DNA from 2 places in the Shewanella sp. 10N.286.51.B2 genome. Region 1 is predicted to be linked to the other one. Evidence: riboswitches for the same ligand, from Rfam matches in the RefSeq annotation. Region 1 holds a riboswitch; the other holds the start of a gene.
The links. Region 1 has a riboswitch for thiamine pyrophosphate ahead of thiC (phosphomethylpyrimidine synthase ThiC). Riboswitches for the same ligand answer to the same signal wherever they lie in the genome.

Region 1 (15,289 bases):
CCTTGTTAAGCAATTTACATTGAGTCTACCAGCAATATTCATAATAGGCCATGACTTTAGCGTACACGTGTAAGCTTAAGTTTGACGCTATGATAACTGTCTGATTTTGTGGGGAGTCGTGTGTCATCGACATAAATTAAATGAACTTAATGGCTTTTTTATCATCTAGTTTATGGTCAGCTTGTGGTTGAAGTCTGATCTAGCACGATTTATATCCAGTGATTCAAAAGCGACAGGAGGCGCGAGTAATGAACCAAGGTGGTGATAAACATTTAACACAAGGATTGGCAGCAAACACTAATTTTGAACCGGGTGCTAGTGGAAATTCGACAGGCTTAAATGGCACACAAGTTTCACATGGACAGCTTTACATAAATGCAAGCCGCCAAGAATCTGCGGTTGAAGTGATAGATTTCTGTGATCATGTTGTGATGTTACAAACGGTGAATGCAACTAGCACTGAAGTAACTAGCACTGAAATAATGAGCACTGATGTAATTAAAGCCCAAACATTACCGCTGATCTGTGGGCTGATCGACAATCAAAATAATCAAGGTCGCTTTTTAAAACAAAATTCTGATAACGAGTTTAAAAAGATACTGACATCACCATCGAGCATTATTGTAGCAGGGCTACATGTTGTGCTGGTGTTTATGCTATTTTCCTTAGCTGATAACACCATTAGCCATTTTGTCGAGATCAGCCGTGAACAAGCCGTTAAAGCTGCGACATTTGAAAGTAACAACCAAGAAATAAAAGCCTACTTTTTAACGGCTGAGCAAATTACCCAGCTAGCTAAGACCCTGCCAAGTGAACAAGCCTTGATTGAAGAGGTCGTCAGTGAAGTCATTACCAATGAAGAAATAATCGATCAAACTATATCGAACAAACAAAGTACTAATAAGGTTGTCGATACAAGCTCAATAGCGCCTGCAGTTGCAACTAGCCCAAAAGATACTGTCAATCAAAAGGCAATTTCCCCAAAGCCTATTGACCAAAAAGATATTGACCAAAAAGCTGTTAACCAAAAGCCCATTGACTACAAGCCCATAATTGAAAAATTGCCAATAGCAGAAGCAGTGCAAGCCGAAACGCACCAGTTCGATTGGTCTTCAGTTGATAGCATGTATCTGCAGCAGCAAAAAGATAGCAGTAACGAACATCTATTTAAGCCACAATTGTTTAATGAAACCATCTCAGAGGCCAATACCATAACAAGCGACAATTTATCGGCCATCAATCAAGCTAGCCATTCCTTTATAAATAAACTCAATCAACAACAAGTTAATCAGCAAATAAGTCAGCAAGCCCATTTAGCGACTTCTGTTAGTGGTGCCAGCACCAGTGAGTTAACCCCTGAAATGGATGATATAGAGTTAATAGTAATAGAAGATAAGCGCCAACCAACTACCCTCAATCATCGTTTAGATCCAAATAGAATTGTTAAGATTGGTGAAACTTGCCATCGATTGGTGGCATTACCAACCCAAATTAACCCTTATGCCGAAGGCTTAGATTTAGGACACCCATGTGAAGGAGGCAAAACAAAAAAAGCACTAGATAACGCCATTCAACAACGCTTATCGAAACTTAAATTACCTTGAACTGATCAGACTTTCACAAAAGATTTATTTCAACAACATCAAAAATGAATAATATTTATCAAATTTATTTATCAAATTATTTCTGTGTTAATTGGGTCTTAATCGCTTGGTTGTAAATTAAATCCATATATAACAGTATTTTAACTAGTGAAATAATTTAACTCATATTCCAATTCGAAAATTGTCAAAGACTTGTATTTTATTAAATAAGCTGACTATACTGCAGCCATCTTGTCGGAGTGCCTTTATGGCTGAGACCGTTTATTCGGGATCCGTTGAACCTGATCAGGCTAGAACCTGCGAAGGAAACAAGCAGTTAATTTGCTTATTTTTACCCTACAGTCAGCAGCAATTTTATAGTGAATGGCTGCGTGGCTAGATCATAAATATTAGTGCAAAATAAAAGATAGAATTAATTAAAGCAGAGTTATTGCTGAAGTTAATTTAACCCGCCATTTGCCGATATTTAAGGTCCAAAGTTAAGGTGTAAATTCAAGTCAATTACAGAGTTAATGTTAACTCGCTCGTCATCAACAATTCTCCAGGCAAGCAACTCTATTTTTTTATTTTGAGGTTGCTTATGTCAAATCGTCGTGAAACCCGCGCTCAAGCGCAAAATTTTATTGAAACCCTAAAACCTTTACAGCACCCAAATTCTGAAAAGATCTATCTGAGCGGATCCCGCCCCGATCTGTTAGTGGGCATGCGTCAAATTCATCAAAGCGATACTATCCTTGGCGGTAGTGAAGATGCGCCCGTGACTGAAGCCAACCCAGCCATTAAAGTTTATGATTGCGCCGGTGCCTATTCAGATCCTGATGCTGAAATTAATGTCCGTTTAGGCTTAAACAAGTTTCGCCAAGCTTGGATTGAAGAGCGCGAAGATACAGAGCAACTTGATGGAGTTAGCTCTGACTTTACCCAACAGCGTTTGGTTGACGACGGTTTAGATCATTTGCGTTTTGAAGCCCTTGTTCGCCCTAAAAAAGCCAAGTCAGGCCGCCGCGTTACTCAAATGCATTACGCTCGTAAAGGCATTATCACACCTGAGATGGAATATATTGCCATTCGCGAGAATATGGCTAGAGAGCAAGTCACTGATGAGATTTTGACTCAAAAAGCCCCCGGTGAAGCTTTTGGCGCTCACATTGGCCAGCCTATTACCGCTGAATTTGTCCGTGATGAAGTTGCCCGCGGCCGCGCCATTATCCCGTTAAACATTAATCATCCAGAAGCTGAGCCAATGATCATTGGGCGTAACTTTTTAGTCAAAGTTAATGCCAATATTGGTAATTCTGCTGTGACGTCTTCAATTGAAGAAGAAGTTGAAAAGCTGGTCTGGTCAACGAGGTGGGGCGCTGACACTGTAATGGATTTGTCTACGGGGCGCTATATCCATGAAACCCGTGAATGGGTCATTCGAAACTCTCCTGTCCCCATTGGTACAGTGCCCATCTATCAAGCGTTAGAAAAAGTAAATGGTGTCGCTGAAGACCTAAATTGGGACATTTTCAAAGATACCTTGATTGAACAGGCAGAGCAGGGCGTCGATTACTTTACCATCCATGCTGGGGTACTGCTGCGTTATGTACCAATGACGGCAAAACGTCTTACTGGCATCGTTTCTCGTGGTGGTTCCATCATGGCAAAGTGGTGTTTAAGTCACCATAAAGAAAGTTTTTTGTATGAGCACTTTAGAGAGATTTGCGAAATCTGCGCTGCCTACGATGTGTCATTGTCATTAGGCGATGGTATGCGGCCCGGCAGTATTGCCGATGCCAATGATGAAGCGCAATTTGCTGAATTAGAAACCTTAGGCGAGCTGGTTAACATTGCTTGGGAAAATGATGTGCAAACCATCATTGAAGGCCCAGGCCATGTACCGATGCAGCTCATTAAAGTGAATATGGAAAAGCAGCTTGCCCATTGTGATGAAGCGCCTTTTTACACACTTGGCCCACAAACCACCGATATTGCGCCAGGTTATGATCACTTCACCTCAGGGATTGGGGCGGCCATGATGGCTTGGTATGGCGTGGCCATGCTGTGCTATGTCACTCCTAAAGAGCATTTGGGTTTACCGAATAAAGAAGACGTTAAACAAGGACTTATCGCTTATAAAATTGCAGCTCATGCTGCCGATGTGGCTAAAGGTCACCCTGGTGCGCAAATTCGTGATAATGCCTTATCAAAAGCAAGGTTCGAATTTCGCTGGGAAGATCAATATAACTTAGGCTTAGACCCAGATACCGCAAGGGCTTATCACGATGAGTCGTTACCCCAAGAGTCTGCCAAAGTCGCGCATTTTTGTTCTATGTGTGGGCCAAAGTTTTGCTCAATGAAAATCACTCAAGAAGTGCGTGAATACGCTGCAAAGCAAGCGCGTGATCAGTTACAAAAGGTGAACGTGCTTGACGCTAGCGAATTTAAACACCTGCAGGCACACTCTAATCACAATGTTAATTCCGTAGACGCAAGTGCAGATATAAGCGTTAGTAGCGGTGTAGATATTCAATCAGCCATGGCACAAAAGTCAGCTGAATTTAAAGCCACAGGCTATGCTATTTCTCATCCGTTATCCTCTAAGCCAGACACAGCAACAAGCGCAGATTTAGCTGTTAAGACCACTGCTGAATTAGAGGCTTAACCATGAATGTTTCACAACCACATAGCTTAGAAACCATGTCGCCCATCGTCTGGACTATTGCCGGTTCAGATAGTGGTGGCGGCGCCGGCATACAGGCAGATTTAGCAACTATAAATGACTTACAGTGTTTTGGCTGCAGCACAATTACCACTGTTACTGCGCAAAATTCGGTGGCTGTAACACTAGTCGAGGCTGTGTCAGAATCCATCTTATTGGCTCAGCTAAATACACTTGCTAGCGATTTAGCGCCAGCAGCCATAAAAATTGGCTTAATTGCCAATCAACAACAATTGGTACTCATTGCTAATTGGTTAAAGACATTTAAAAGTCAGAGTTTAGCTAACCAGCTGATCCCGATTATTTTAGATCCTGTCATGGTTGCCAGTAGTGGTGATAGCTTAAATGAGCGCGCAAAAAAGCCGTTAGATTTTAGCCCTTTTAAAGGTCTAATTAGCTTAATTACCCCTAATGTTAGGGAGTTACACACGCTGACTGATACTAACAGCGTGGCATTTGAACCTCAGTGCACAATTAAAAGCCAAAGCCTAGACTCAAGTGATGGTTTTTATAGTGCGGCAGTGCAACTGGTTAAACAGCTTCATTGTCATGTGCTCGCCAAAGGCGGTGATGCAGTATGGCAACAAACCAAAGCCAATGATTTGTTCATTTGCCGTAAAGTTCACGGCGTGAGTGACGCCCATCAATATCAAGCTTATTGGCTTAATAGCGAGCGAGTTAATACAAGTAATAACCATGGCACAGGTTGCACCTTATCCACTGCGATAGCATGCTTTTTAGCCCATAACTATGTACTTCATGATGCCGTTGTGATGGCAAAAGCATATGTACTCAAGGGATTAGTGTGCAGTGAATCATTTGGTAAAGGCGCAGGGCCAGTGGCAAAAACCGCTTGGCCTGATGAAATACAATACTACCCTGAAATTACTGCCGTAAGTGGCGCTGAAATTAACAATTTAGGCAAAACACAGCAAGAATTAGCTGCTGGTGGAAAGTTTAGCAATGGATTAATAAATACAGCTCAGGGCTACCTAGATTGCCGCTTTCCTGCGCTGCATAAGGGCATTGGTGTTTATCCGGTTGTGGATGACGTGACTATGCTGCAAAGTGTGTTAGAAGCCAATTGCACCACAGTGCAGCTGCGAATTAAAGCTAATGCTGTCAATGAGGTCTCTAATGATGCTCAGCAAACCAAACTAGTACAAGATATTAGCCGCGCAATAGCTCTGGGTAAGCAATATAACGCCCAAGTGTTTATTAACGATCATTGGCAACTGGCAATACAGCTTGGTGCATTCGGGGTTCATTTAGGTCAAGAAGACCTTGAGTTAGCTGACTTAAATGAAATTTCAGCGGCAGGGCTAGCCCTTGGGTTATCTAGCCACAGCGTATTTGAAATTCTATTAGCTCAGCAATTAAATCCATCCTATATCGCCTTAGGGCATATTTTCCCAACGACCACTAAGGTGATGCCGTCAAAGCCTCAAGGCTTAGCAAAATTAGCACGCTACAGTGCATTACTTAACAACGTATGCCCAACCGTGGCCATCGGTGGTATTGATGCAAGTGTTATAACGGATATCAAAGCCACTGGGGTTGATAGTTTTGCCGTGGTAAGAGCCATTACTGAAGCAGAAAACCCTGCCAAGGCTTATTCATTGTTAGAGCAGCAATGGCATCTAGCGGCTGCACAACAACCTCAGCAACAACCTCAGCAACAGCCAAGGCAATCACATGTAAAATCCCACAAGCCATCAGTGAAACTACAGCAGTGTGAGCCAGTGTCATGACGATTACACAACAGCGTCAAGCTAATAAGAGTGGGCTCACTTCCAAGCAGTTTATCAAGTATGCCAGTCATATTTTACTGACTGATATGGGTGAGCTTGGTCAGCTTAAATTACTTAATAGCCGGCTACTGATCATCGGAATCGGTGGTTTAGGTCACAGTGTTGCCCAGCAATTGGCCGCCGCGGGAGTTGGAGAACTGATATTGATGGATCATGACAAGGTGGAGCTTTCAAATCTGTCGCGGCAATTACTTTTTAACGAACAAGATATTGGTTTAAGCAAAGCGCTACTTGCCAAAGATAAGTTAGCAGCAGCCTATGAAGACGTAAATATCATGGCAATTGAGCAGGCCTTTGGTGCTCATACGGAAGGCGCTGATACAGATGGTGCAAAATTAGTTGAATCTGTCGATCTGGTGTTTGATTGCACTGACAACTTTACTAGCCGCTTAATGATTAATGAAGTTTGTGTTCGTCACGCTACAGGGCTAATTAGCGCAGCGATTTCCGCTAATGATGGGCAATTATTTTGCAGCTCAACTGACTATCCGCAAAGGGGCTGTTATCAATGCCTGTACCCACAAGATACTCATGTTTCACAAACATGTGTATCAATGGGGGTTAACACTGCTGCTGTTCAAACGGTTGCATCAATGCAAAGTTTATTGGGGCTAAATTGGTTAACAGCCGATGACTTAGGCAAAGGCCAGCTAGCGGGTAAGTTACATGTGTTTAATGCTAAAAGCTTGCAATGGCAGATTATACAAATGAATCAAGACCCTAAATGTAGTTGTTGTAGCGCAGCTATTACAGCGTCAACAAATGACGTCAACTCATGCAGATAACTTTACCGCAAAAGGATTAAACATGATTGAAATTGAATTTAATGGCCAACCAGAGCAGTTGCAACAAGCGCCAAGCTTATTAGCGCTAATAGAGTCTAAACAACTTAATCCCAAAGCACTGGCATTAGTGCTCAATCAACAAGTTGTACCAAGAAGTCGCTGGCAGGCCATTCAATGCCAGCCTAATGATAAAGTAGACGTCTTTTCAGCTGTAGCAGGGGGGTGATTATGTTAGCCATAGCCGGACATCAATTTGAGTCTCGTTTATTTACAGGTACAGGAAAGTTTAGCGATGCTAACACTATGCTAGCTGCCATTGAGGCCTCTAACTCACAATTAGTGACCCTCGCAATGAAGCGTATTGATCATAGTAAAGACTATGATGACTTGTTGACGCCATTACAGCAAATGGGAGTTAAGTTATTACCCAATACTGCAGGGGCAAGAACCGCTAAAGAAGCTATTTTTGCAGCAGAACTTGCCAGTGAAATGCTTGGCACAAAGTGGATCAAACTTGAAATCCATCCAGATCCGAAATACTTGATGCCAGATGCTATTGAAACCCTTAAAGCTGCCGAAGTCTTGTGTAAAAAAGGCTTTATTGTGTTGCCTTATGTTCATGCAGATCCTGTGCTGTGTTACCGGCTAGAGGAAGTGGGCTGCGCCGCTGTGATGCCGTTAGGCAGTCCTATCGGCAGTAATCAAGGTTTAGCCACTGAGCCTTTTTTAGAGATGATCATTGAGCAAGCTAATGTGCCGGTGGTTGTTGATGCTGGGATTGGCGCACCTTCGCAAGCTAGCCGAGCAATGGAGCTGGGCGCAGATGCCGTGCTAGTCAATACTGCGATTGCCAGTAGTCAATCTCCCATAGTGATGGCGCGGTGTTTTGATTTTGCGGTTAGAACCGGTCGTGATGCCTATACCGCCGGACTTGGCAGTGTTACCAAACAGGCAGAACATACTAGCCCGCTGACGCAATTTTTACATCTGTAAGCCAGATTATTCCCTTACTGGTGAATGATTTGGTTTGAGTAATTTAACTTTGAATGCGGTTGGTTCAACAAATTAAGTTAATAGAGTGGCGCACCATGAGTTTTGTCGAGCAATTTAAACAGCTAGATTTAATCGATTTATCAATGCGGATTAATAGCAGCACTGAAGCTGATGTGCAACAAGCATTACAGCGTCCCCAAGGTCATATTGACAGTTTAACCGCGCTTTTATCGCCTGCTGCATTACCTTTTTTAGAAACGATGGCGCAGCGGGCATATCAGATAACCCGGCAACGCTTTGGGGCTAATATTGGTTTATACCTGCCATTGTATTTATCTAACTTGTGCGCAAATGAGTGTGACTATTGCGGTTTTTCTATGAGTAATAAACTCAAACGAAAAACCTTAACAGAGACCGAATTATTAGCTGAAATTCAAATCATTAAACAGCGAGGTTTTGATTCAATATTACTGGTTTCTGGAGAACATGAAACCAAAGTAGGCATTGAATACTTTAAAACCATCTTGCCACTGGTAAAACAGCATTTCAGTTATGTAGCAATCGAAGTACAGCCTTTGGCGCAAGATGAATACGCCCAGCTGGTGGGGTTAGGGCTCGATGCTGTGATGGTATATCAAGAAACTTATCATCGCCAAACCTATGCCAAGCATCATACCAGAGGTAAAAAACAAGACTTTACTTATCGGCTCACTACACCAGAAAGGGTCGCGGCGGCTGGGGTTGATAAAGTGGGATTAGGGGTATTGCTCGGATTAGACAGTTGGCGCGTAGATGCGTTATTAATGGGCTATCATTTGGCCTATTTAGAAAAACATCACTGGCGCAGTCGTTACAGTATTTCTTTACCGAGATTAAGACCGTGTACCGGTGGAATTAGTCCTAAAGTCGAATTAACTGATGTGGGCTTAGTGCAATTGATCTGTGCGTTTCGATTGTTTAACCCCCAGCTTGAAATTAGTTTATCTACCAGAGAAACCCAGCAGTTACGTAACAACTTATTGCCTTTAGGGGTGACTCATATCAGCGCTGGGAGCTCAACCCAACCTGGTGGTTATCAAAATCCCAACACCCAGTTGGATCAATTTGAAATCTCAGATGAGCGCAGCGCGGTGCAAATGGTGCAGCAAATACAAAAGTCAGGGCTTAACCCAGTATGGAAAGATTGGGAGACAAACTGGTATTAGTTTTTAAATTGGTATGCATTTTATCACGACTATTCAATGTGATATAACTTGCTATTAGGTTGTTTCAAAAGGAGTTGTATCATGGAAATAGCATCAAGTTTTACCCTCGGTGTTCAAGGACTGCAACAGGCGCACAATGATTTAGCGCAGGCGACCACGGCGGTAGCCATCCCAGAAACGCTAAGTTCTGCCTCACTAATAACTGCAGATAGCGTCACGCTTAGCTCGCAAGCAGCGGCCCTGATTGATGCTCAGCAAGCTATTTCTCACGCCGAGGTTGCAGTAGATGTGATAAATGTCTGGTCTGAAAACATTGGCACCATAATCGATGTCTCAGTGTAGAACTCAATGTAACTTGAGCTGGCATTAATGACTTTGAGTATCATTAAAGCTAAATAAATCAGATATCTATCAAGGCTTGTTTTGGTCAATATCGTGCTGTAATAAAATTAAAGATTCTAACAATTTACTGGCAGGCCCCTGATTATCTCGGTTAGGGATAACCAAAGTTAATGCAATTTTACGACTTTTACTGCCTTTAAGAATAAGCCTGGCGAGCTTACCTTGGCGAATATCATCCTCGACCAAATAAGCGGGCGCCCAACAAAAGCCAATGCCACTTTGTAACACGTTTTTTGCTTCGTGAAAGTTTGATACTGTCCAGCGCTGCTCTGACTTTAACCAACCAGTATCTACTGATTTTTCAGTTGCAGTGTCTTTAATGACCACTTGTAAGTGCTGCGCCAGCTCTGTTTCATCGGCAACAATACCGCACTGGGTTAATGGATGAGTCGGACTGCATACAAGGTATAAGTCTGACTCACACAGGAACTCGGCAATATGGCCTTTTGCAGGAATACCGCAAATAGCGATATCGGCGATGTTATTGTCAATTAATTCTTGTGTGCCTGTGATCACCGAGTCAATGACAGTCACTCGGGTCCCACGGCTATCGGGCCAAAAGGCTTTTAAGGCGTCCACAAGAAATTGCATTGGATAGATGATTTCGCGGGCAATGGTCAAGTTGGGCTCCCAGCCTTGTCCTAAATTGCTCGCAAGTTGCTCAAGTTCATCAACGGTTTGGGTTAAGTGACGTGAGCGCCTGAGTAGTACTTCACCTTGCTGCGTTAGGTAAGCTTTGCGTCCCTTTACTTCAAGTAATTGAATCCCAAGTTGGTTTTGTAGTTTAGCCACAGCGTGATTGAGCGAAGATTGGCTTTTATTCAGCTTTTCTGCTGCTTGGGCGTAACCACCAAAGTCCACTACAGATTGAATAATTCGCCATTGCTCAAGTGTGGATTTTGCTCTATTCATACAAAACTCATTAGTTTACAGGTCAATATTAAAAAGAGCGTATCACACAGTGATACGCTCTTGAAGGCAATCGAGAACGCGCTTAATTACTTAGCGCTAGGTTTCTCTTTTGTATTGCTGTTAGTTTTACTGAGATCTTTAGGCGTCACTTGCACCGGCAAATACTTTTTCGTCGCTTTTATTTCAGCAAGGTAAGGGCCTTTATGCAGCTTCTCTGGCCAATCAAGAAGCATCATCGCCAATACATTGCGGTGTTCGCCTGACACCATATTGGGATTACCACGAGGTGACGGGATCAGTTGATACTCAGGGATAAATGACGCCGCAATATGGTTTTGAGTCTTTTTAACCACAGGATGGTTTGGCTGACCCGCTAATAAAAAGCTAATGCCGACTTCTGAAATAATGTCATCGGTTGCATCAGTTAAGATCCTATCAATGTTGTTATTAAAGAAATCTAAAATCCATTGATAATCTTTGGCGTTAACTTGCTCTTGGTAATAACCACTAGAGGCAAAAATAAAGTGTGTCATACCATATAGCTTGTTTCGGTACTGCTTTTTATCAAGATTGTTGTCTTTATCGTCAGGATAAGTCTCGATGAACGCTTGTTTATATACCTCGACATAATCCCCCACATTTAGCTGTTTAGCCCAGTAAACATAATTCACTAACTGCGCGGCCCATGATGTGATCATTTTAGGATCAGTCAAAGCTGGGGTTAAATCATAGGCTTTTAAGCCTTTAATCATTTGCTCATGACATGGCCCCATGAAACCCAGTTCATCGGTGCGACTGGCATAGCGCAATAAAATATCGCTATAGAAAATAAACTCTGGAAACGGCTTAAGGGCTTTTTTACGCGCTTTAGCACGAGGACCCTTACCTAACACGCTAATAGCTTGTTCGGCTTCATCTTCAATAAAATTAGGTTTATCCATATTACAGGCAAAGTAGTTTTGTCTTTCTGTAATGGTGATCAAATCAATTAAAGCGGCATTAGCGTACTTTTCATCACCAGTCATGCGATACATACGTAAACCATAATGCCCTTGAATTCGAGGTGGCAAGGAATACATATTTTGTTCAAGGTTAAGCTGAATTGCGCTTCGAACTTGCTGGTGAGTTAATTGATGGTTATCTCTGGTTTCAGCAAAGCTGCTGGCACAAGTAAGTAGCAACGAAAAGCTGATTAAACTGGTTAAGGATTTAAATTTTCGAATTGCCAACATTAAAGGCTCTCCTGATGATTGATGATGGATCAGTCGGTGGATTAAGTATAATGCTCATTTGTTGGATTAGGGATAAATTATCTTCATTAACTACCAAAATATCAAAAACTTGGCGATTTGTTATTGAAGCGTTAGTGTCTGTATTAATCAAATTAACTAAATTTTGTTGCCAAAGTGGGTGATAGTAATCGAGCCCTTCATTAGCTATGCCGTTAAAGCTATAGGCCATATTTTTTGCATCCGGCCATTGTTGATTAAAACTCGCCTGAAAAGCCTGATTGATGGCGCTATTTAGTTGTTGATTATTTATATCATCCCCTTGCTGCTCAGAGTTTAAATAATACCAAGCGACTTTGCTGCGAAATACCCTAAGTTGCTGTCGATAAGACTCAGCAAATTGCTCTCTCGCTGAAGGGGTTAAATAGGCTAATTGGTGTTGTAGATGACTGCTTAACCAATAATAACCTAATAAATAATTATCTGTTGATACTCCAAGCTTATTTACCAAATAGAATTGGCTGCCTCGAGTCATAGCAGTAATGGCCTCGCTGAGGCTTTTCACCAGTTGCATTGCTTGGCGCCGATTAGATAAATATTTTGGAAAAACCACGCTCGCTTGGGCAAATTGCTGACCGATCACCGGATACCTAATGATATTCGCCATCGAATGCTTACTTGTATGGATATAGAGTTCACCAACTAAACGCTGCTGATGCCACAAGCGATAAGTTGTAATTGGTTCTGATGGTTCATTGACCGTTGCAGTGCCATTGCCAGTACTTGCGGTGGTATTGGTTTCATTAGTGGACGACATATCAGCTTGCACTTGGAGGGGAATCGCTTCGAATTCAAGCCCCAGAGGCGTTAATACATCGACAACTTGCTGAAATAAATCACTACTGTTTTTGGGGCCAAGATAAGGGGTATTTTTTATCTGACTAAGGGTTTTACCGATATTCCAAGGCGCTGTATTAATATTATTGGTTTGGCTTTCTAAGAAGGATAATAACAGCTGATTTGTTAATAACGGCTTTGTTGATAATGATTGGGTTGCCTGTAATGGCGCGCTTTGGGCTTCAGCTGAAGCAATGCTGGGCTCAGGCGCTGAAACTTGCTGCTTAATGGTTTTAATTGTCGCTAATAACTGCTGATTTTTACTTTTTGCCCGTGCTTGATAGGCCTGCCAAGTGGTTTTTCGGCATTGCTCATCTGGTTGTAAAAGTAAGTATTTGGCTAAACTGATCTCAAAAGCAGAGTTTGTATCATCGCGGTTGGTATCTAACTGGCATTGTGCGTTATTAAATACCAATTTCAAATTACTATTACTAAGGTTTCGTCTTATCGTTGCCTGTGCATTGTGTAACTGTGATTTGGTATCGATATCAAGTTGGGCTAGTGTAATCGCGTTAATTTTATTGGCTAATAAAGAGTAGGGCATGTGGCTATCTTCAAGCTCAGCGATAAAACTGGATAATTGAGGCGCTGTTAACAATGCTGATAATTCATCAGCTAAATGTAATTGGCACATTAATAGCCCTTCACGCTGGTTATGAGTGGCTAAGTGGCGGTAGTAATTTAAACGGTCGTTAAAATTGTTAAAGCCTAAGGTTAATTGCTCAAACTGTAATGTTTGGTAAGGGGTTGTTTGCTTTAAATCTAGGGATGCTAAAGACGGTTTGTATTGCAAACATTGTTGCACAAACAGCTGAAGAGGATTGGCAACTGCTTGCGCAGTTGCCAATAAACTAAAAGTTAGGATTACTACAGAAATGCTTTTTGGCATAAGCCACACGTTCTTCCACTGAAACGGCAGGGCCTTTGATAGACTCAACATGTTGCAAGCGTTGTAAAATCCCTCTACCGTTTGCGGTTTGAATTGCAAGTCCTGGTCGAGCATTTAGCTCCAGTAGTAATGGACCTCGCTGCTTATCCAAAACCATATCGGTTCCTAAATAACCCAGTTCACACATTTCATAGGCACTGGATGCGGTATGAAGCAGGGTGTCCCAGTTTGGGACTTGAATTTGTGACAATTCAAATTGAGTATCAGGATGCTTTAAAACAGGTTCATCAAATTGAACAGCAAACAAACTTTTGCCTGTAGCAATATCTAAACCGACACCGACAGCGCCTTGGTGCAAATTAGCTTTGCCATCAGAAGCAGCTGTTGAGCAGCGTAGCATGCCCATTACTGGATAGCCTTTAAACACGATTAAGCGGATATCAGGCACGCCTTCGTAACTAAAACCATCAAAAACCGGATCGAACTCAATCAAGCCTTCAACAATGGCGACATCAGGGGTGCCGCCTAAAGAAAACAACCCACTTAAGATGTTGGAGACATGGCGATAAACTTCAGTCGGCGTCACTTCATCGCCATTAGGTTTATAATAGCGACCGCCTTCCACTTTAGTGATCACCAAAATCCCTTTACCGCCAGAACCTTTTGCTGGCTTTATCACAAAGCCAGTACGGTCGATGACCATTTGCGGAATATCATTGATTTTGTGCTGCTCTTCAACAACACCAATCAAGTCAGGTACGGCAATACCATTGGCTAAAGCTAATTGCTTGGTAATCAGCTTGTCATCCACGCGTTTGTAATATTTACGAGGATTATATTTTCCAATGTAATCGATATTACGCTTATTCATATTTAATACGCCTTTGCGGCGCAGCTCCCAAGGCCAGGCAAAGTTCATTACTGATCTCCAGCCAAAGGTTTAAAGCGTTTAAGCTCTGTGAGACGGTAGCCAGTGTATTGGCCCATCACTAACACCATTGCTAAAATCACTAAGTGAATACCTAAGAAGTTAAATACCCAATATTGGATCCAACTGTTACTCATAGCAAGGTAGGCTAAAGTGGCGACAAACAAGCTACCACCGCCGGCCATCACTACCGCTTTAGGGCCTTCTTCTTCCCATAAAATTGACATACGTTCAATGGTCCATGCCAAAATGATCATCGGGAAGAAGGTAATGGTTAAGCCTTCACTTAATCCCACTTTATAGGAAATAAGCGTAAACAAGCCAATTATAAATATCACTACAATAATGACCGCGGATATTCGGGATATGAGCAATAAGTTAAGTTGCGATAAATAGGAGCGGATCATCAAACCAAAGGCGACAATTAACAAGAAGCCAATTAAGCCGGTCAATAATGTGGTTTGAATAAAGGCTAATGCAATCAGTACCGGCATAAAGGTACCTGATGTCTTGATACCGATAATCACTCTTAAGAACACCACCACAAGCACGCCAATTGGGATCAATAAAATCCCTTTGAAGGTACTTTGTTCTTCTAGTGGTAATTGGTACAAAGAAAAATCCAGTGCATCTGAGTTTTTCATCATATCGATAGAGGTTGCCAGTGCTGAGCGTGTTTCTTGCAACATTGAAAAGTTAACTTGCGAGTTACTGCCACCAACAACATCTAACACCGATTGGTTATTGTGTTGCCATAAAACCAAGTTATCAGGACGGCCTTGTTTGTTGCCTTCAACATCAAATAAAACCCATTCACCATTATGATAAACCTGCACATAAGGATTGAGTTGCTGACGACGACGTTGGTCTTCTAGCATTAGACCACTCACTTGTTTTGCAGGAACGCCTTTAGAGTGCAGCATTTGCAAA
Region 2 (15,289 bases), on a different contig from region 1:
TAGGCATTGGCGCTTCAGGTCAATACCGAGTCGATAGCATTACCGTTAATTTACGCGCTGTGGATATTCGAACTGGCCGATTACTCAGTAGTGTTACCACCACCAAATCGGTGATATCAAAAGAAATTACCGCAGGTGTATTTAAGTTTATTGATGCACAAGATTTGTTAGAGGCTGAAGCGGGTTATACTTCCAATGAGCCTGTGAGTTTATGCGTAGTCGCAGCCATTGAGAGCGCTGTTGTGCATCTTATTGCCGATGGCATTTGGAAAGGGGCTTGGAGGCTAGGGGATGCCACTACAGGTTTGCAAAATACTACCTTGCAAAAGTATTGGTTAGAAGCCCATAAAGAAGCGCAAGTCAGTGCCAGAATTAAGCGTGGCTAATTATCCGTCCTGAATAAATAGCCCCTAATTAACAGTCCCTTATGTTTCAATCACGATAAAGGTGCCAATGGCGCCTTTTATGTTTTCTGGGGGTAAACTTCTAGATACACAGAAGCAGCCCTTAAGGCGATAACCACATAAGCAACTTAGCTTTCATTATGGTTAAGTTAATCCAAGCTTTCATTATGTGGTGATCAAAAAGATGCCAAAGAAGTCTAATTGCATAAGGTTTAAAGGTAACCACCAAGAAATATAGCGCTTTTTTTAGCGACTTCAATGTTAATTGCTGGGGATACTTCAAATAAATCCCCTTTAGCATTGATAACAATGATGTGATAATGCCTAGATAAACTCTAAGTAAGTGAGCGTTGCTATAGTTAATCGAGCTGTCAAAATTGGCTTGATAGTGCCAACAACATTCAACAGTGATTAATAGCAAAGTGTTAAACTTGCTTGGCTTAAGTGACAAATGCAGCAGTAGCTATTATATAGTTAAGCAAGCGCTTAGTTGGCTGCTTGATTAGCGCATTCAACAATGATTTTCACTACTTCGATTATAATAACCAAAAGGATGATCAATCATGGCTGAAGAAACCATTTTCAGTAAAATTATACGCCGAGAAATTCCTGCCGACATTTTGTTTCAGGATGAGCTCGTCACCGCTTTTCGCGATATAAACCCACAGGCACCAACACATATTCTGATTATTCCAAACCATTTGATCCCCACAGCCAATGATGTAAAAGCATCTGACGAACTGGCATTAGGGCGAATGATGACAGTTGCGGCAAAGCTGGCTGATGAAGCGGGTATTGCACAAGATGGTTACCGCTTAATCATGAACTGTAATAAACACGGTGGCCAAGAGGTTTACCATATCCATATGCATCTACTTGGCGGTAAGTCACTTGGGCCAATGCTAAGTCGGTTGGATTAATACTAATAACATGAAAATAAACAGTGATTTTTTTCCGTTAACCGGCGTAGCAAGCCGATTTGTTAATCAGCTTGCCCATTGCCGTCGATTGAATATTAGTGCGTTAGAAGCCAGTGAACATCACGTATTACTGGAGTTGCCTTATAGCCAAGATATCATTGGTGACCCAGATACTGGGGTGATACACGGCGGTGTGGTGACTACGATCATTGATACCGCATCCGGCACTTCTGTTGTATGCGCTATTTTAGAGAAGTATAAATCCTTAGAAATATCGCCAACCTTAGATTTACGGGTTGACTACATGAAACCGGCTGAGCCAAACAAACCGCTGTATGCATTTGCAGAATGTTATCGTTTGTCGGCCAATGTGGCGTTTACCCGTGCGATTGCTTATCAAGACAGTATTGATGATCCTATTGCGCATGCTGTTGGCTCATTTATGCGTATTAGTCCAGAAATGGTGGGTGAAGAGTTTAGACAAGCTTTGATGGGCTGCGCTGATGAAGCAAGTGCAGTCAATTCAGCTGCTAATAACCAGCCTGATACTCAAAGTGTTGAAGTTATGCAGGCAGGCAATGCCAGTTTAACTGTGGGCGATATTAATGTTCATGATGTGGTTAAGCGGGCCATTGATTTAAATGACTATAGTTATTTATTAGAGAAAGTCCCTTATACCCAATTTATCGGGATGAGTGTTGATCGCTTTGGTGATGAAATGGTATTTAAGCTGCCAACTAAAGATGACAACATTGGTAATCCTATTCTGCCAGCCATACATGGCGGGGTTATTGCTGGCTTTATGGAAATGTCGGCGATTGTGCAGTTAATGGTATTTATGCAAGCTAAGAAAGTGCCAAAAATTATCGATTTTTCAATTGATTATTTACGTGCGGGTTTACATCAAGATACGTTTGCTGAATGTAAAATTACTCGTCAAGGACGCCGAGTTGCTAATGTTAGCATTAATTGCTGGCAGAAAAATCGTAAGCAGCTAATTGCTACTGCGAGAGCGCATTTCTTGCTTGATCAGTAGAAGTAACACACAGTTGATGCATAGATGAGCAAGCTGTTTGACACTGAGCCGACCATTTATTTTTAATACTTAAAAAAAGGAATTAATGATGACATTAAGAGTAATAATGATATCGCTAGCGTTAATGCTATCAGCCTGTGCTAATCATACCGCGGGAGTCATGGTTAGCTCTAATAGCGAAGTGAGAGTTGATAATAATTCTTTTGCGAGTAAAGTCGCTGTTGAGCAAGTCAATGTCAGAACGCAAGCGGATTTATTGCAAGGTTCTGCATTAATCATTAGCAAGGTGTCAACGGATTTAAGGCTGCAATATAAGTTTACTTGGTTTGATGTTGGTGGCTTTACCATTGAAGATGAAGCAAGCAGCTGGAAGTCATTAAAGCTACATGGCAAACAACAAATGCAGGTTAGCGCCGTTGCCCCTAATGCCAATGCAAGCCGTTTTGAAGTATATGTAAGAGAAGCATTCTCTAACTAAGTGTATCTTTTAAAATATAAAACACGCTTAATTGCGTGTTTTTTGTTTTATAGGCTTAGCTAATCATAAAAATATCTATGTGATAATTTTTTGTACTTAAATAGTTAATAAAAAGTGCCTGTTAGTGCTGTTGCACAGATAAAGGATAGTTTATAATCCGCCGCGCCAAGGGGTGTTTATCGTGTTGATAAACTGAGATGTCTAAAGACAAACCCTTAGAACCTGATCCGGCTCATACCGGCGTAGGAATAGGCTGCATGCTTTGCCGTAAATGTTAGTCATTAACTCAGTCATAAACCAAGTCGTAAACGAAAAACGACACCAATTTAATAACTGATAATTGTAATGACAGTCATGGATGCACATAACTAATTCACTATGCTTGCCGGATCTCAAAATTATAATTTGAGGTCCTATGTCTGTAATAAAATCTAAATCGCCACTAGCGATTGCCATTCTTGCCGTTTTATCCACTTCCGTTGTCGCTCAAACAGAAAATGTTGAACGCGTGGCGCCCGCTGCTGAAAAAATGGAAGTCATAGTGGTTAACGCTGACTTTAGTAATATAGCGCTAGAAAAAGTGCCATCCAGTGTTACCGTCATCGATAGCCAACAATTGCAAGATGAGGGCGCTCAACATTTTGAAGATGTATTAAACTCTATTGCTAATTTTAACTGGTCTGGCGGCAGCTCTCGGCCAAAGTATTTCCAAATTCGTGGTGTGGGTGAGCAAGAAGAATATCAAGGCGCGCCAAATTCTTCTGTTGGCTTCATTGTTGATGATATCGATTTATCTGGGATCGGCATGGTGTCGAGCATGTACGATATACAACAGGTTGAAGTTCTTCGTGGCCCACAAGGTACACAATATGGTGCCAATGCGTTAGCGGGTCTTATATACCTTAAAAGTAACGATCCCACCGATGTGTTTGAACATGGCGCACAAGTCTCTCTTGGGGACGATGACTTACAAACCTTCTCCGGTTTTAGCTCTGGCCCAATAACTGACTCTGGTAAGCTACTTTATCGGGTGTCTTTAGAGCAGCATTCACAAAATGGCTACCGCGACAATACTTACCTTGAACGTGAAGATACCAATGGCCGTGATGAATTCACTGCCCGTGCTAAATTGCGTTGGTATGCTGCAGATGATGTGCAACTGGATTTAACCTTTTTACATGCTAATTTTGATAATGGCTATGATGCCTGGACGTTAGATAATAATGGCTTTGAAACTATTACCGATAAGCCTGGTGTTGATGCGCAAAAGACCACTGGTGCTGGCTTAAAAGGCACATTCAGCAGTTTTGAAAAGTTCGAACTCACCTCGTTAACTTCATTTGCACAAACCGATCATCACCATAATTATGACGGCGATTGGGCCAACCCTGATTACTGGGATTCGAAACAATGCAGCATTTATGATGATGACTGGAACGTGATTGGGACTGAGCCATGTGTTTATGATTACACCTGGGATAAACAGGGTGAGCGTAAAACCGTGTCACAGGAACTTCGTATCAGCTCAAACGAAGCTGGCCGAATTTTTAACGATTCGACTGATTGGTTAATGGGCTTATATGGCATGAACCTTCAAGAGGATAATGACTTATATTCTGAATACAATGGCTGGCCAGATGAAGTGCTGCAATCGGAATATGAAGCGACCAACTATGCTATTTTTGCTCAAACCGATACCCAGTTTAGTAATGGTTATGTATTTTCAGCTGGGGTTCGTTTAGAGCGCCGAGAAAGTGAATATTCAGACAGTAATGGTGATAAATTCTCACCTAGCGAAAACATGTGGGGTGGTCATTTAGCGCTATCTAAACCCATAAACCAAGACCATAATACCTATCTGCGTATTGCTCGCGGTTACAAAGCGGGTGGCTTTAACATGAGTTTGCCAGCTGAATTAGCCGATAAAAAAGAGTTTGATACTGAAATCTTATATAACTACGAGTTAGGGCTCAAATCTTCGTGGTTACAAGGTCAATTAGATACCAACTTGGCATTCTTCTATATGGATCGACGCGATCAGCAAGTGGCGGCATCACAACAAGACCCTGATGATCAGCAGCGCTTCATTCTATTTACCGAAAATGCAGGTAGTGCTGAAAACTACGGCGCCGAAATCGACTTTACCTACTATGCCACCGATAACATTCAATTCTACGGTAGTGCAGGTTGGTTAGAAGCCACCTATGGTGATTATCAATACAAGGATAAATATGGCAATGTCGTAGATTTAACAGGTCGAGAGCAAGCCCATGCGCCAAAATTTACTTATAGCGCAGGCATGAGCTATGTCAGTGATTCTGGCTGGTTTACCAATTTAAATGCTAGCGGTAAAAGTGATTTTTACTACTCTGATAGTAACGAATCAAAGTCAGACGCTTATACTATTTTCAATGCTCGAGTGGGTTATGAAACACAAATGTGGTCAGCGTATTTATGGGGCCGCAACTTATTTGACGAGCAATATGGCACCAGAGGCTTCTACTTTGGTAATGAACCAGACTTAGATTGGGCCGATAAGCAATATGTACGTTTCGGCGATCCACGTCAGCTAGGTATTACCTTAAACGTCAAGTTTATGTAGCTTGACTGCAAACTATGTTAATTAAAGGGGGCTGTTAACCTGTTGGGTTACAGTTGATTTATTTAATAATAACAATACTTAACACTAAATTGCCGTCATGTTTTGAAAAGTTTTTTACCTTAAACTTTGATAGACTATGACGGTATTTTTATCACGATTAAGGAATTTCCATGAAATTGACTGCCGAAATCAGCATGTATCCATTTAATGAAAACTATTTAGACCCGATAAAGTGGTTTATTGGCCGAGTAGATAGCTACCCTAATATTGAACGTAAAACCAATGCGATGGCGACTCAGGTGTGCGGTGAATACGCAGATGTGATGGCCATGCTAGCAACCGAAATGGAAGCGGCCCATCAAAAATGGGGCAAAGCAGTATTTGTATGTAAATTTATTGGTGGCGAGCTTGATTTAAGCCACACCGAATAACCTGAAAATTCATCATAGTAATGAAATAGTAGCCAACGTTATGTTATCTGAGATCGTTCAATCAATACAAATTGCCATTACTGAAGTGTCTGTAATGACAGGCTGGGAAGCTGTTGCAGTGATTCTGGCAATTGCGTATTTGATATTAGCCATGAAAACCAATATTTGGTGTTGGGCGGCAGCCTTTGCCAGTACTGCCATATACACAGTGCTGTTTTGGAATGTGTCATTGTTGATGGAATCAGTGCTAAATGTATATTACATGGCGATGGCGATTTATGGCTTTTGGCTGTGGCGCTATGGTGCTGACAGTCGTCATCAAACTGAACTGCCAATTATTAGTTGGTCTCTAAACAAACACTTAGTGATTATTGCCGTTACTAGTGGTGTATCCTTGATTGTGGGCTACTTAATGGCCACAAATACAAGTGCTTCGTTTCCATATCTTGATGCATTAACAACCTGTTTTGCGGTGATGACTACTTATCTAGTGGCGAAAAAGGTAATAGAAAATTGGTATTACTGGATGGTGATTAATTCGCTATCAATTTACTTATACCTTCAAAAAGGTTTAATGCTAACTTCTGGTTTACTTATCCTGTATTTATTTATGGCTGTCAGCGGTTACTTTATGTGGCGTAAAAAAATGCTGCAAAATCATGCACCAGATGATGCAGCCTTAGCAAGCTAATGGCTATTTAGATAATGAGTCACTTTAACCCATGGCAATGGCTACCTGCGGATATTAAACGCCAATTACCGAATATATTAGCCGATAAGATTGAAGCAGATTGTCATGGGGTTAAAGTGTTATCTGATGGATTAAGTAACCAAAACTTCCATATAGCCTTAAGTGATAGCGATTGGGTATTACGGGTTAATCAAGATAATGCCCCGTGGTGTGAACGAGACAACGAAGTGAGCAGTTGGCGCTTGGTTGAAGCCATTAATCGGGCGCCTAAATTAATTTGGCTTAGTGATGATAAACGCTTTTACCTAAGTCAGTTTATACCTGAAAATAATCACTTATGGTCAAATTATGTCGCCGAGTTTAGTTTTTATGATAACAAGCGCCCACAGCAGTCGGTGTTTGCGGCGCTAGACCCTGTTGCTCACCTACTGGGGTTATTAACCCCGCTATCAAAATTACCTTTGCCGACGAAACAAATTACCATGACTCAGCAATGGCAAGTTTATGTAAACTCATTATCTGACTTAGGCAACTCAATTGCTGATGCAAGCGTCGCAAACAAAGGCGATGCTGATGAAACTCAGGCGTTAGTGACATGGCAGCAGCTTTATCGAAAATTAACCAGTAAATATGCCCAAATGGCTATTTGGCTTGAACAACTAGAAACCTGCGTGATTTCGCCGCAGTTCTGTCACCGAGATTTGTCGCCGTATAATTTACTGTTTGATGGTAAACAACTTAAGTGTATTGATTTTGAATATTCCGCTGCCAGTCATCCGCTGTTTGATTTAGTCGCCGTGGTGGTGACGCATCAATTAACTCAAGAGCAAGTAAAACAACTGACGGAAAAATATCTACAACATCAGCTGAATTTGACTCATGATTGTACTGACTACCTCGCTGAAATGGCTCATTGCTTTTGGCTATTTGCCGCAGCTTGGGCTTTAATGATGGCAGCTAACCAGCAATTATCTCCTCAGCAATATTTTAACTTATTCAACAAATACCTATCTTTAGTGCCATAAGGCTATTATTCTTAACTTATGCTGTTTGTAGGGGAGAATGACCGTTGAAAAAGCCATTAATTCCAATATTACTTGTTATCTTTTTAGCAGGATGTTCCACCAAATTTAGTTACTTCTTTCTCGACTGGGCCATTGAGTGGCGCGTTGATGAATATGTAGAATTAGATAAATCTCAACAAGCTCAATTTGATAAGCTGCTAGATAAGTTTTTGCTTTGGCATCAACAGCAAGAATTGGCTCGCTATAGCGAGCAGCTGCAGCAACTTTCCGACAATATTAATAAACACACGCTCACCATTGAAATTTGGGAGCAACAAGTTACTGCAGCTAAAGCCCATTGGTTTCGTGTTTTTGAATTTTTACTACCCGATTTACTACCTATTATTACTAGCTTAAGCGATCAACAAGTTAAATCTATTATTACTCAGCTTAAACTTGATAATGATGAATTAAATGCCAAGTATGCAGGAAAAAACCAACTAGAATTAGTCGCCGATGCCAACAAAAGAACCATCAATCGGGTTGATGATTGGTTAGGAAGCACCACAGCAGAACAAGAAGTGTTAATTAAAGCGTTTAATCAACAGCGTTTAGCAACCCTTGATATGTGGCTAGAGTATCGACTTGAATGGTTACGTCAGTTTGAAACTGCGCTGAGTCAACGAGATGATACAGCCTTACTTGAGCAGAGAATGCGGTTATTAATGACCCAGCCAGATGAATTAAAATCGGCAATCTATCAGCAAAATGCAGATAGAAATACTCGATTATTTGGTCAGTTAATGATTGAAATTAATCACAGTTTATCCAGCAAGCAGCGCCGTCATTTAAACAAAAAAATAGTCACGTTAATTGAGGATTTACAAGATCTGTCTGACGATGTGGAGCGTTAATTTATAGCTGATGTAAATAGATGAAATAAAACTTGTTATTCCAAGGTCTAATGATGTAATTATCGCAGCAAGGTTAAGGAATTATCATGGTGAACCTATATCAGCAATTTTTAAGTTTATTAAGGCACATTGAAGGCATAGCACCACTGGCTTTGCGACTTTATTTAGCCCCAGTATTAATGCAAGCAGGTTATAACAAGTTATCTAATTTTAGTGACACAGCGGCTTGGTTTGGTAATCCTGATTGGGGTTTAGGTATACCTATGCCTGAAGTCATGACCGCATTAGCTGCCGGCACCGAATTATTTGGCGGAGCGCTACTGCTGATAGGCTTAGCTACACGTTTAGTGGCCATCCCTATGATGGTAACCATGTTAGTTGCGGCGTTTGCGGTGCACATTAATAATGGCTGGTTGGCCATTGCTGATGCCAGTTCCTGGCTTGCTAACGATAATGTCACCGCTTCTGCTGAAAAGCTTGCTGCGGCTAAAGCACTTTTACAGCAACATGGTAATTACGAATGGCTCACAAGCTCAGGCAACTTTGTTATTTTAAATAATGGTATTGAGTTTGCCATAACCTATTTCATCATGTTGCTTGCGCTGTTATTTATGGGCGGAGGCCGATATACCAGCGTGGATCACTTTATTGCCAAGCGTGCTAGCTAGCGATTAATAACCTCATCTAACAATTTATCATGACATGTAAAAATCCCACTTTAATGTGGGATTTTTGTTAATATTCTTGAGAGATTAATTATCGGCGTGGACATGTGTCTGCGCAATGAAAAGACAGGGATTTTGCAATTGGACGCTTCAGAATTATTACTTACTCGCCAGTCAACACCTCGTTTAACAACGCCTGCGCCGAATGAACAACAATTGGACTTCATTCTTAATGCTGCTGCCAGAGTGCCAGATCACGGCGCTTTAACCCCTTGGGAATTTATTATCGCCACTGATGCAGGGTTAGAGACCTTAGCAGAGATATTTGTTACGGCGGCTAAGTCTAAAGGGGCGGATGAAACCTTTTTAACCAAAGTGAAAGGGATGCCACACCGAGCGCCAATGGTCATTACTGTCGTCGCCAAAAGTCAGTCACATCCTAAAGTGCCATTATTAGAGCAGCAGTTAGCCGCGGGCTGCGCCACCATGGCAATGCAACAAGCAGCGTTTTCTTTAGGATTGGGCGCAGTTTGGCGTACTGGTGACTTTGCTTTTAACGCGATGGTTAATCAAGGTTTGGGTATTGCCGCTGAAGATCAAATCGTGGGCTTTTTGTATATCGGCACCCCTGCGGTTAAAGCGCCGCTTAAACCGTTAAAACCAGGCCGACAATTCGCTCGATATTTATAACCTGTTTCTATGAAGTGGGCTTATCAACTTAATTGCTGAGCTCGAGAACAGTGCTAATTATAAAGGCGATCAAAAGCGTTAATAAAAATATAGTGACTCCAGTTGTGGAATCACTATATTTAATATTTTTAAATAAAAATGTTTGAGTTACCTAGGTCGGTGACTTTGCTCGTTATAATTAAATGTCTTAGTCGCTTGGGTCTAATGCATCTAACGGCAGCAAGTTCTGATATAAGTAATAGCCTAACGGGCCTAAAAATAGGCTTATTGTTCCCCATAGATAACGTTTAACGTTATCTATCTTTGCTGCTGTGTTAATCGCGCGGTAGCAAAACATAATATGCAATACGATTAACAGTGGTATGAGCACAAGCACCAAATCCATTTGTTCCATGTCTACATCCTTGGTCACTGCATGAGAGGCTTACCTAAGCTTAATCCTATTTTGGAGATTAGCTGCTTAATCACTATAAAATCCATCTTATAGTTGACTTAACATAGCGCATTTACAGTGCTTTTATCAATCATATATTTGAATAACTATACAAAAGATTGATCTGTTGTTGCTAATATAAGCAGTTAGTAATATATCGACGCTATTTGAGGTAATGTTGCTGGGTTAAATCATCTAACCAGAGAGAGTGTTTTTTCATAACCATTTTAAATAAATCACTTTCTAGATGGATTTTGAGCCATTGTTTTACATTTTTATATGGGCTTTGCTGGAACCAGAGCTTATTAACATGTGCAAATTGTCTTACAAACGGAAAAATAGCGTAGTCAGCCATCGAGGGTGAGTCTGACAACAGTTGTTTATTATCAGACAGCTTTTCTTCTAAAATTTCAATGAATTCACAGGCTTTAATGCGGTAATACTCTTCAGGATACTCAAGGTGTCTATCAGCATACTTGTATTTGTCTAGCCAAGGTTTAAATTGAAAATCATTCAATTCAATCAGATCAATTGCTGCTTTATCGGTTATAGAGCAGACTAAGCTTACATAAGCACTGTTGCATAAATATTCAGTATCAGCACAAGAATAATGACTTAATACATACTTGAAGATATCAATGCTTTCGTCTAATACTTTAGGACGATTAATTTGCGGATCATTCAGTACTAATACTGGTACTGTGCCTTTTGGCGACAGCTTTAGCATTTCTGCAGGTTTATTACGTAACTCAATTTCTCTTAATTCAGGATTTAACGAACTTAAATGCAAGCCTATACGCGCTCTCATCGCATAAGGGCAGCGCCTGAAGGTATAAAGAATAGCGGAAGACATATATAACTAGACCTTGTTATCGTGAAGTAAACAATGAGTGAGCTTATTCTATGTTTTTTATCTGTGGGTGTGTGAACTTTTTGCTTAGGTTGTCGGTTGGTTTTGCGGGTTTGTTGAAACATATGTGTTTACTGACACGAACTGAAGACGCTGCATTACGCCTAGCTATGGTTGTGTGATTAAGTTACAATTTCGCGCCATAACTTGAGGTTGATCACTCTTTTGTGCTTATTTGTCCTTAATCGTTATTAATTGCACTGGAAATTAAGTTCCAGCTAGCGGAGATATTCATGTCACAAGTTGTCGTTTGCGCGTTATATAAGTTTGTTGCTTTACCGCATTTTGAATCAATAAAAGCGCCATTATTAGCCCATATGGAGCAACAAGAAATTAAAGGCACTTTATTACTGGCCAGTGAAGGTATTAACGGCACAGTAGCAGGCTCGCAACAAAGTATTGATAGCCTGTTAGCCTGGTTGGCGTCACAAGATGGCTTAAATGAAATTGTGTATAAATTATCCTTTGACGACAACATGCCATTTTACCGCACCAAAGTGAAACTCAAGAAAGAAATTGTCACTATGGGGGTTGAAGGGATTGATCCAAGGGAAGTGGTAGGGACATACGTTAAACCAAAAGATTGGAACAAACTGATCTCAGATCCTGAGGTGTTATTAGTCGATACCCGTAACGATTATGAAGTACAAATCGGCACCTTCAAAAATGCAGTTAACCCTGTAACTGAAACCTTCAGAGAGTTTCCTCAATACGTCAAAGAAAACCTCGATCCAACTAAGCACAAAAAAGTCGCCATGTTCTGTACCGGTGGCATTCGCTGTGAAAAATCCACCGCTTACCTTAAAGAGCAGGGTTTTGATGAGGTGTATCACCTTGAAGGCGGGATTTTAAAATACCTTGAAGAAGTCAAACAAGAGCAAAGCCTGTGGCAAGGTGAGTGTTTTGTGTTTGATAATCGGGTAGCGGTAAATCATGATTTAGATAAAGGTATTTACGATCAATGTAATGCTTGCCGCATGCCAATCACTAAAGAAGAAATGCAGACCCCAGCTTTTGTTCAAGGCGTCAGTTGTCCACACTGTATTGATAAAATTTCTGACGAGCAGCGCCAACGTTTTATTGAACGTGAAAGACAGGTCCAACTGGCTAAACAACGTGGCGAAGCCCATATAGGTAGCGACGTTAAGCAAGTGATTAAGCAAAGACGTCAACATAAAGAAAGCGTGAAGCTAGCTCAAAATGAAGCTAAATAATTTGAGTTAGTAAAGGCTGATTTAACCAGTTAGATAAAAGCATCCATTATCATATGGGTGCTTTTTTTACCTCTTTTTTACCGTGATTAGCTCCGCTAAATTTTTACTGCACTTAAACAACCCATTACTATTTATGAAACAGATTGCTGGTTTTAGCAGCGAAAGATTTATTATTACTAAAGTGAATAAGATCTCTGATTCAGCTTATGTTATTTTTAGCATTGATTAAGAAATATAGAGTTGGAAGTTAATGTTTATTGGTTTTGATTACGGCAGTGCAAACTGCTCAGTGGGTATTGAGCAAGATGGTCAAGTGACACTTATTCCGATTAATGGTGATAGTTGTTTCTTATCTTCAACCTTATATGCCATGGATAGAGAACTTATCGCTGAAGCTGTTTATCACCGTATTGCTGATGGGCTAAAACCACAATATGCTCACCTGCGTTCATCGCAATTAAGCCGCGCCAGACAAGTCCGCCATGAGTTAGATATTTACCCAGACGAGCAAGTGGTATTTGTCGGCCCCGAAGCAATAGAGGCCTATTTAGAATTACCGGATGAAGGTTTCTATGTCCGGTCACCAAAATCATTTTTAGGCGCTAGTGGTTTAAGGGTCGATCAAGTGGCGTTATTTGAAGATATTGTCACCTTAATGATGCTTGAAGTGATGTCTCGGGCTAAAGCAGTAATTAAAGAGCCGATCACCAAAGCTGTCATTGGCCGACCTGTTAACTTTCAAGGTGTTGGCGGTGAGGAAAGTAATCAGCAAGCACAAGCTATTTTAGAAACAGCGGCTAAAAGAGCAGGCTTTGAACAAGTAAGCTTTTTATTTGAACCTATGGCTGCTGCGATGGATTATGAAGCGTCAATGACGTCCCACAAAACCGTACTAGTGGTTGATGTTGGCGGCGGCACCACCGATTGCTCTATGGTAAAAATGGGCCCAGAGTTACAACATAAAACCGATCGTAGTGATGATGTGCTTGGCCATAGTGGTCAGCGTGTTGGCGGTAACGATCTTGATATTGCCGTTGCCATGAACTGTTTTATGCCGCATTTAGGCCTAGGCTCTACATTAAAAAATAACCTTACAGTACCGCGACAACCATTTTGGAATGGCGTTGCTGTTAATGACATTAGTGCTCAGCGAGAATTTGGCTCTATTGCGACGGCTAAATTAATTGACGAACTCATTAAAGATGCCGAGCAACCAGCGCTTCTTAAACGACTTAAATCATTACGCTTGCATCAAATGAGCTATCAATTTGTTCGTCAAGCAGAGCAGTGCAAAATTGGCCTGTCACAGCAGACAGATTTTGATACAGATTTATCCTTTATTGAAGCGAACTTTGAGATTAATGTGGTACTAGAAGCTTTTGAAGCTGCAGTTCAGCAACCTGTTAGCAAATTAATCACTATTATGAAGCAAGCTGTAGAGTCTGCTGGCGCCGAGCCTGATGTGGTTTATGTCACTGGCGGCACAGCAAAAAGTCCGGTGATCCATCAATGTATTTCAAGCCAATTTAGTGAAGCAGAAATTATTGTCGGCGACCATTTTGGCAGTGTAACCAGTGGTTTAGTGCGTTGGGCGGGTAAAGTTTTTCAGCACTAATTTTTTAGCTGTGATTTAACGGTAAGCATTTAAGCATAAGCCAGTTACAACAGGTGTTATTAATCGTGTTGTAGCCAGTAAGGATAAACATCAATATGGTTCGAGCAATGATTCAAAACACGCCGGTAAATAAAATAACTGCAATGGCATTAGTGCTAGGGACTAGCTTATTAACCATGAGTTGCAGTGACGATGTTGGCAAGGTGAGTTTAGGGATGTTTACCACCAAAGACATTAAACTTAATAAGATGGTTGACCCGCTAGTACCTGGGGTAACTTGTCATGTTGCCAGTATTGAAGCGGATTTAAGCTTTTCAGATCCATCCGATTCATCTATTTCATGTCGTCAAACCGGTGAAATTACCTCGCAAATGATCGAGGCTATTGATAAGTCGGCATCGGGTGAGATTGTATTTAAAAAATCTAAAAGCATTTTCTTTAAAACTATGAAAATTAGACGTATTTTAGATGCTGAAAATCAAACTCTGATGTATGTGTCTTATTCGACCAAGGAAACATCGGGTAGTTACAAACACAGCTTATCGACCGTACCATTATGGGGCACCAAAGCTTATCAGCAGCCACAAGCGGCTTACTAGTTTTAAACTAATTTAGATAAATTTTACAGCATGAGGAGGGGAAATGGATTGTCCTTATTGTAAACAACAGCTTCATGCTGACGCACTAAAGTGTGGCCATTGCTTAGAATATTTATCGGGTCATATTTGTCCAGATTGTCACAGCAGCTTGCCTAAAGATGCCGTGGTTTGCCGTCATTGTCATTATCGCTTTAGTCAGTTGTCCATTGATGAAACTGAGCTGGCAATGGCCTTTAAAGCAGAGTTATTAGCCTCGGTTTTATTTCGATTTAGATTATTACCCCAAGAAATCGAAACTGATGTGGATAAAATTTGCATCAATGCACCGGGGCTATTTCGTTTGTGGAATAACACCGATGAAGTCCCGTGGAATAAAGTTGCCGGATTTAATTATCGCAGCGGCATTATTTGGGACCGCATCGAAATTGAAACCCGCGGTCAAAAGCCCAGTGTCATTTTGGGCTTGTCAAAGCACAATAGTGAGCAGTTACGAAAATTACTGCAATCTATTGTTAATGCTAATTAATTTTCTACTCGTCACATTATTATTAAGCGTGTTCAGATAATAATGTGACGGGGTTAAAGTGAAAATTGACAAGCCTCTCCATCCATAAGCAATGTTTTAAATTGCCGCTAAAAATGCATCCTTTAAACTGTCGTCTCTACTTCAGGGTGATTTACAG

Region 2: linked by a shared signal. The riboswitch ahead of AB4140_RS17695 (TonB-dependent receptor) and the one ahead of thiC (phosphomethylpyrimidine synthase ThiC) in region 1 are both predicted to bind thiamine pyrophosphate.

Annotation. Positions count from the first base shown of each region.
Region 1 covers NZ_JBFRKH010000064.1:22,481-37,769, forward strand. The annotation lists gene AB4140_RS16535 (hypothetical protein) at 249-1,604, shown strand; TPP riboswitch at 1,830-1,929, shown strand; gene thiC (phosphomethylpyrimidine synthase ThiC) at 2,185-4,251, shown strand; gene thiE (thiamine phosphate synthase) at 4,254-6,059, shown strand; gene AB4140_RS16550 (HesA/MoeB/ThiF family protein) at 6,056-6,904, shown strand; gene thiS (sulfur carrier protein ThiS) at 6,927-7,130, shown strand; gene AB4140_RS16560 (thiazole synthase) at 7,133-7,897, shown strand; gene thiH (2-iminoacetate synthase ThiH) at 7,993-9,102, shown strand; gene AB4140_RS16570 (chemotaxis protein) at 9,184-9,444, shown strand; gene AB4140_RS16575 (LysR family transcriptional regulator) at 9,514-10,416, opposite strand; gene AB4140_RS16580 (DUF3541 domain-containing protein) at 10,503-11,648, opposite strand; gene AB4140_RS16585 (hypothetical protein) at 11,626-13,431, opposite strand; gene AB4140_RS16590 (alpha-L-glutamate ligase-like protein) at 13,394-14,350, opposite strand; gene AB4140_RS16595 (inactive transglutaminase family protein) at 14,350-15,289, opposite strand, start outside.
Region 2 covers NZ_JBFRKH010000073.1:7,058-22,346, forward strand. The annotation lists gene AB4140_RS17675 (CsgG/HfaB family protein) at 1-386, shown strand, start outside; gene hinT (purine nucleoside phosphoramidase) at 968-1,324, shown strand; gene AB4140_RS17685 (PaaI family thioesterase) at 1,335-2,360, shown strand; gene AB4140_RS17690 (YcfL family protein) at 2,446-2,838, shown strand; TPP riboswitch at 2,997-3,105, shown strand; gene AB4140_RS17695 (TonB-dependent receptor) at 3,254-5,440, shown strand; gene AB4140_RS17700 (hypothetical protein) at 5,611-5,871, shown strand; gene pnuC (nicotinamide riboside transporter PnuC) at 5,912-6,562, shown strand; gene AB4140_RS17710 (phosphotransferase) at 6,577-7,587, shown strand; gene AB4140_RS17715 (DUF6279 family lipoprotein) at 7,632-8,480, shown strand; gene AB4140_RS17720 (DoxX family protein) at 8,567-9,148, shown strand; gene AB4140_RS17725 (NAD(P)H nitroreductase) at 9,287-9,835, shown strand; gene AB4140_RS17730 (hypothetical protein) at 10,023-10,229, opposite strand; gene AB4140_RS17735 (glutathione S-transferase) at 10,432-11,121, opposite strand; gene AB4140_RS17740 (rhodanese-related sulfurtransferase) at 11,412-12,392, shown strand; gene yegD (molecular chaperone) at 12,643-14,007, shown strand; gene AB4140_RS17750 (CreA family protein) at 14,151-14,606, shown strand; gene AB4140_RS17755 (zinc ribbon domain-containing protein) at 14,650-15,132, shown strand; gene AB4140_RS17760 (peptide MFS transporter) at 15,255-15,289, opposite strand, start outside.